3 regions of the Flavobacterium sp. FlaQc-49 genome follow, and region 3 is predicted to be linked to each of the others. Evidence: riboswitches for the same ligand, from Rfam matches in the RefSeq annotation. Region 3 holds a riboswitch; each other region holds the start of a gene.
What was found. Region 3 has a riboswitch for cobalamin ahead of ACHRV3_RS11245 (TonB-dependent receptor plug domain-containing protein). Riboswitches for the same ligand answer to the same signal wherever they lie in the genome.

Region 1 (2,205 bases), on a different contig from region 3:
TCTCCAATTGTTCCTATTACTTGTCCGTATGGCGTCCATGGCAACCAACCTTTACCTGCTACATGTGCTCTATATCCACTTGTCGCTTCAGCTGCTTTGCCAGTCAGTTTCTTTTCAGTGGCCAGTTCATTCAACTTTTTAAAATAAGCATCGCTTCCGGCTGCTTCTTTGGTTAAATTCCCTGTCTCAAAATCATAAGAATTTCTCAGTATCTCGATTTCACTTTTCTTATTCGATAACTCAAACTCCTTTACCATTAAGCTGATAATTTCGGGTGGAATATTTTGTAAGATCTTGCCATCCGGATCAACGGCAAATTTCAATTCTTTGTTTTGCTCCACAGCCGATGGCTCCTGAGCAATTTCATCTGTTTGACAAGAAATAAAAAGGGATACTAAAAAAGCAACTAAAATAATTTTTGTTTTCATAATACAATGATTGGTTAATTAATGGTTAATACTAATGCTTAATTTTACTTGATTTAACAAAAAATACATTTATACATTATCAGTCAACGACTTAACACTATAACATTTTCAGCAATACATCTTCAAAACAATCTATTTTTAATCATTCTACTATATCAAATATATAAAAATAGTTTTAGTATCATGAGAAATTTCGTATTATATAACCCGCCGTTAAAAAATTTATTCTACCATTTATTTGGGCTGTCTTATAAAAAGGAACCTCGAAAAAGACACTTATTTTTTTTTGAAATTAACATTCAAAGCACCAAAGAGTTTATTTACATTTGTACGCGCAATGGTTCAACTGCATTTTTCGGTGTAGTTGATTAAAAGGGAATTAGGTGCAAATCCTGAACAAGCCCGTTACTGTAAGTTTCATGCAACATTTTGACAGATTGCTGTTGATTTTTCAAATCTCCAAAATCTAATCTTTTGCCACTGCATTTTTAGAAATGTGGGAAGGTTGCTCAAAATGGAAACAAGTCAGGAGACCTGCCACTGCTTAATAGTTTAAAGTTTTCGTGGAGCAAAACTTTAAGCCCGAACACAAACATCAAATTCAAATTTGGTTTTCGTTTTCGTTTTTTCGCTTTTAAAGCAAAAACAAGAATAGAAAATAATACTCTTTTCGTTTATGAATAAATTTTTAATTGCATTAGCCACAACTCTATTCCTCACTGGATGTTCCAAAGATGAGACACCTTCCGAAGTGGTATTACCGGAAGTAACATTTGATGAACCAACAAATGGTTTTACAATTGAAAAAATGCAATGGTTTCACCTCCAGCCTAAACTTAAAAATCCGGATAACGTGACTTATACCTGGCTGTTAAATGGAAAAATAATTGCGACCACACTTGATCTAATGTACGTGTTTGCACAAGCCGGAACCTATAAAATTGACTTTAGAGTAAAAAACAATTCCGGTGAAATCTTTAAAAAAATCACCGTTAATGTAAAAGAAAAAACCTATCTGAACGGAGTCAAAAATGTCTTTGATTTTTTTCCTGCTCCCGGGCAATTTACAAATGCGCTACCCGAAGCAACTGTAAAAGACACTGACGAAACCATGCGAAAAAAAGCAGAAACGGCACTTACAACAGGAAGCTTGGTAAGTCTTGGAGGATTTGGAGGTTATATCGTAATGGGATTTGACCATACGATTATCAATAAAGAAGGCAACGATTTTATTGTCCTTGGAAATGCGTTCAGCAATTGGGCCGAACCCGGTATAATCATGGTTTCCAGCGATGTAAACAACAACGGAAAAGCAGATGACGAGTGGTACGAAATTGCAGGCTCAGAGCACAATAAACCAACAACCATCAAAAATTACGAGCTGACGTATTACCAACCCAAAAGCGAACCTGAAAATCCATCGGAGCCCAATTACATTCGTTGGACTGATAATCAAGGACAAACAGGTTATATTTCTAAAAATGCTTATCATAGCAATCCTTTCTATCCAACCTGGAAAGGCACCAGTATTACCCTAAAAGGAACTTTCTTAAAAGCCAACCTATTCGATAAATCCGGAACAGGCACGTATTGGGTAAACCCTGCCTACGACTGGGGCTATGCCGACAATTGGTCCAACACCGACGAAAAAGCCCAAATCGATATCAATTGGGCCGTAGATAAAAAAGGAAACCCTGTAAAACTACAAGGAATTAACTTCATCAAAGTCTACAATTCAAACCGTGCCGAAGGTGGATGGCTAGGGGAAGTTTCTACT
Region 2 (2,205 bases), on a different contig from region 3:
TCGGGTCGTATCTCGGGCAACATAATGCGTGTAATCGTAGGCGTATTTTGCTCTGGCCTGAAATTTATACTTCTCGCTAACTTCTTTCACTAAAAATGCCTGAGCGAAAAAATTCTTATCGTATTGTCTGAAACCGTCTTTAAACTTATTCGCCACGATAGCTCCCGGTGCTCCCCTATCTGAATCATAATAATAGACCTTGGCATCCCAGGAACCTTTATTTATTTTTCCGTAAAGCCCTGATTCTACTCTTAAAGCTTCAATATCACTGTTCATTCGGGTCGCTGTAGTGTCATAAGCCAAAGAACCATCCTGATTGTTTCTGGTGTATCTGTATTTGTACTGCCCATTAGACTTGATGTATTCCGAACTTACACTCATACTTACTTTGTCGCTCAACTTCTGTTCCCATCTGAATGAAGGATTGATGTAGTTGATAGACATCGTTTTGTAACGTACTAAAAGATTCGTTTTTTTGGTACCTTCAAAAACAGGTCGTTTCGTTCTTAAGTAAATCGTAGAGGCAGCAGCAAAGTCTTTGGCAGATTGAAATATTTCGCTTTTTTGTCCATTGTACATGGTCAAGGATTCCATGTCGTCTAAGGAATATTTCCCTAAATCTGTCACTCCGTTTTGTGCATTACCCAGTTGAATTCCGTCATAAAAAACACCTACATGATGGGTTCCCATATTACGGACATCAACCGTTTTAAGGCCACCAAGTCCGCCATAGTCTTTGATTTGGGTTCCAGCAAAATATCGTAATGCGTCGGCAACGTTATGACTGGCCAGGTTTTCTAGTAATTTTCCTGAAAGCGTTTGTACGGGAATTACTTCCTGAAAAGGTTTTGATTTTAGGACGACCTCTTTTAAAACCCGTAAACTGTCCTTTTTTACCTGAGCTTGAGGTAAAAACGGGATCAATACAATAAAAAAGAATACAAGCGTTTTTGTGGTATTATGCATCACTGATTTTATTAAATAAACTTTCAGAGATGTAAATAACAAGAAGCAATAAGACACATTCCGTCTATAAAAATAGCAGGGAATATTCTTGTTCTTCAACTTTATACCACGAAAGTCTTAAACTATGTGATTATGGCAGGTCTCCTGACTTATTCTATCTTTAAAACAGCCTTCCCATTCGCTGTAGCAAACAGTGGCATTAGTAACGTTTAAAGACTTATATAGAACTTACAGTAGCGGGTCTGCTCAGGATTTACACCTGATTCCCTTTTAACTATTCTCTAAAAAAACTTAGAAAAATAGACCAAAATCTGCGGCAAATATACAATTATCTTTATAATATTAAGAACTATTTAATACAATTGCTCTTACCCTAATAAAATAAAAACATCTTCCGAGTGAAAAGACTTTTAATTACTGGTATGTTATTGAATCTAAATAAGTAGAAAACAACAAAAAAAATAAAACCAAAAAGCCGAAAACGTAAGTTTCCGGCTTTTTAAATTTTTGGAATTTGGAATTTGAATTTTGGAATTCAGACTTTTGTCAATTCCGAGATACTAAAAATCAAACAAGTTGCTCCATTCTCTATTTTTCGCAATTTTGTCATACTGAGGGACGAAGTATCTTCACGAGTAATTCCGTAAAGTAAAGCGCAACGGTATGGATTCAGCAAACGTAGATCCTTCGTTCCTCAGGATGACAAACTGTGCAGAGTTTCTGGTGCGATTTCTCGACTTCGCTCGAAATGACAAAAAAACAAATTAGCTTTTGGAATTTGGAATTTGAAATTTCAAATATTAAAATTTAACTCCTCTTATCCGGTCTGATAATCATTCTCAAAGATTGATCTCGTGCAAAATAAGCCACCATCCAATTCCAGAACGTATTCAGTCTGTTTCTATAAGTAATTAACGATATTAAGTGTATAAACAACCAGATAATCCAGGCGAAAAATCCTTTAAAATGCCATTTTGGACTTGGTAAATCTACTACAGCTTTATTTTTTCCTATAATGGCCATCGAGCCTTTATCGTTGTAAGTAAAAGCTTTAAGAGGTTTGTTATGAACCATCGCTTTAAAGTTCTTAGCCAGATTCAACCCTTGTTGAATGGCAACCTGAGCAACCTGAGGATGCCCGTCGGGGAATTTTTGATCTCCAGCTAAAATAGCGGTATCACCAATAGCATATACATTTTCAAGACCATTGACTTTATTGTATTGATCCGTTGCCATACG
Region 3 (2,205 bases):
CCTTGGTCCCAATATAAATCGTTATAAGTTGGAATTCTGAAATTTCGGGACAAATTTAATTTTAGCTGGTATAATTTACTAAACTGATAGAATGAACCCAAAGAGAATAAAAGGGGTGATTTATAGTTGTCTGTAAATTCTTTTCGAATACCAAATTCATTTCTCCAAACGGCAGAGATATCCTGCTTCAAGAGTAATGATGTTGAAAAGATTTCACGAATATGATCTCCGAAACTAGTTCCAGATCCCTTAGTTCGGTTGTAATCTACGATAGCATTTATTTGTATAGATTTAGATAGTGTGCCTGCTAAATCTAGTTTTGTTGTCAAGCTTTCGGTTTTACCATAACTAAAATAGTCCTTTGTATTATCTTCGTAATATTGGTAATTTTCAAAGATATAGGCGGTTTTGAAATTTGCTTTCAATTTTCCAAAATCGCCATCGTACTCCAATAAATTTCTATTGAAACCATTTATATACTTGCTTTTAGTATCTGTTTCTGTAATCAAAGAAGTATTTCGATCTGTATTAGAAGTTTGGCTATATAATTTTAAACTATTTTTAGCGTCAAATTTATATCCCAAATTGGCACTCATTGTAAAAACATCGTATTCTCCATTTTGATTCCAACGTTGTTCTCCTCTCCAGGTATATCGATCCAGATATTTGTAATCATTGGTCGAACTATTTTTAGAAAAACCAATTTGAGCGCTCCATTTTTTGTTTGAAATATTTGTTTTGTAGTTAACTCCAATGGTGTTAAAACTCCCGTAATTTAATCTTAAGGTGTTTTCAAAACGATCATAAAAACCTAATTCATTGTTTAAATGTACCGTTCCTCCAATTGCCCCACTTCCATAAATGACACTCCCTCCACCTGCTTTTACGGTGACAGAGTTATAATCAGAACCTGAGATTGTATTAAAATCAGTACTTCCATTCATTTGAGAGTTGATATTAATACCATTCCAAATTACGGCAGTCTGCGAAGCGCTGGTTCCTCTGAACGAAACAGTAGAAAGCATTCCGCGACCGTACTCTTTAAAATAAATTGTTGAATTATAATTTAATAAATCAGTTAGCAAAGCCTCGTTTTTATTGATAATCGAATCATTCAAGGTTTGAACAGACTGTGTGCCGGAGTATTTTTTAAGATTGGTGTCTGAAACAATCACTTCTTTTAATTTTGTGATAGAATCGTTCTGTGCCAAAAGGATCTGACACAATAAGAGCAAACAAAAAGACAACCGTTTTTTTAAAGTCATAATTTCTACACTCTTGTTCCCGAGAGTTCGATATTAGTTACAAAGGCAGGTCTCCTGGCTCGCGTCTTGTTGTTTACCTTCCCATTCGCCAAAGCGAGCAGTGGTTTTGTAGTTAACAACAAGCATTCATTTCTGAACTAAGCTTACAGTTGCGGGTACAGCTCAAGTTTTTACTTGATTCCCTTTTTAATGTGCTAAATAAATCAGTAACACAACCTTAAATTTTTTGCAAAGATAAAGTTAAAATTATTGAATTTTCAAATTTGGTCTGTTTTTTATGTGAATTCCTAAAACAAATTTACAGCTGTAGGTTTATTTTGACGACTTGTCCAAAATCGACTTTATTCTGAAAAGCATCTTTCAGCGGGAGTGAAGTATGGTGGCAAAGCAGGCTTCTGATGACTCCTGCATGGGTAACAACAATTATCGGTTGTTCTGCTTTTTTTGAAATTTGCTCTGATAAAAAAACGCCGGTTCTGTCATGTAATTCAATAAAAGATTCTCCATTTGTAGCGTGAACAGTCACAAAATCTTCCATCCACGGATTAAGTTGTTCGGGTAGAATGTCATTCCAGCTTTTCATTTCCCAATCTCCAAAATTCATTTCCATTAGTCTTTTGTCTTCCTGGTAATAAATGGTTTTGATTTCGTTTTGAATGTATTTTGCTAAAATTACACAACGTTGTAAAGGACTTGAGAAAAGAATCGCTTTTTGTGGCAATTGTGAAATGATATTTTCAAAAATAAGTTCAAAAGGTTCTGCTAGAGCAACATCAGACTGTCCGTAGCAAATGCCCTTTTCGCAGAGCGTTTCGGTATGACGGACTAAATAAATTTCCATACCAAAAGAAGTGCTAAATAATAAACAACTTCGCACACCTGTTGCGTAGCTCCCAAGCAGTCGCCTGTATAACCATCAATCCATTTCTGAAAGTAACGC

Region 1: it holds a riboswitch for cobalamin, as region 3 does, so the genes downstream of both, ACHRV3_RS08630 (PKD-like domain-containing protein) here and ACHRV3_RS11245 (TonB-dependent receptor plug domain-containing protein) in region 3, are expected to answer to the same signal.
Region 2: it holds a riboswitch for cobalamin, as region 3 does, so the genes downstream of both, ACHRV3_RS01620 (TonB-dependent receptor) here and ACHRV3_RS11245 (TonB-dependent receptor plug domain-containing protein) in region 3, are expected to answer to the same signal.

The regions. Positions count from the first base shown of each region.
Region 1 covers NZ_JBIPCS010000003.1:505,708-507,912, reverse strand. Annotated here, with positions in the region: gene ACHRV3_RS08635 (hypothetical protein) at 1-428, opposite strand, end outside; cobalamin riboswitch at 750-985, shown strand; gene ACHRV3_RS08630 (PKD-like domain-containing protein) at 1,105-2,205, shown strand, end outside.
Region 2 covers NZ_JBIPCS010000001.1:393,582-395,786, forward strand. Annotated here, with positions in the region: gene ACHRV3_RS01620 (TonB-dependent receptor) at 1-966, opposite strand, end outside; cobalamin riboswitch at 1,083-1,290, opposite strand; gene ACHRV3_RS01625 (NAD(P)/FAD-dependent oxidoreductase) at 1,774-2,205, opposite strand, start outside.
Region 3 covers NZ_JBIPCS010000004.1:368,648-370,852, forward strand. Annotated here, with positions in the region: gene ACHRV3_RS11245 (TonB-dependent receptor plug domain-containing protein) at 1-1,265, opposite strand, end outside; cobalamin riboswitch at 1,292-1,500, opposite strand; gene cobC (alpha-ribazole phosphatase) at 1,564-2,106, opposite strand; gene ACHRV3_RS11255 (adenosylcobinamide-GDP ribazoletransferase) at 2,091-2,205, opposite strand, start outside.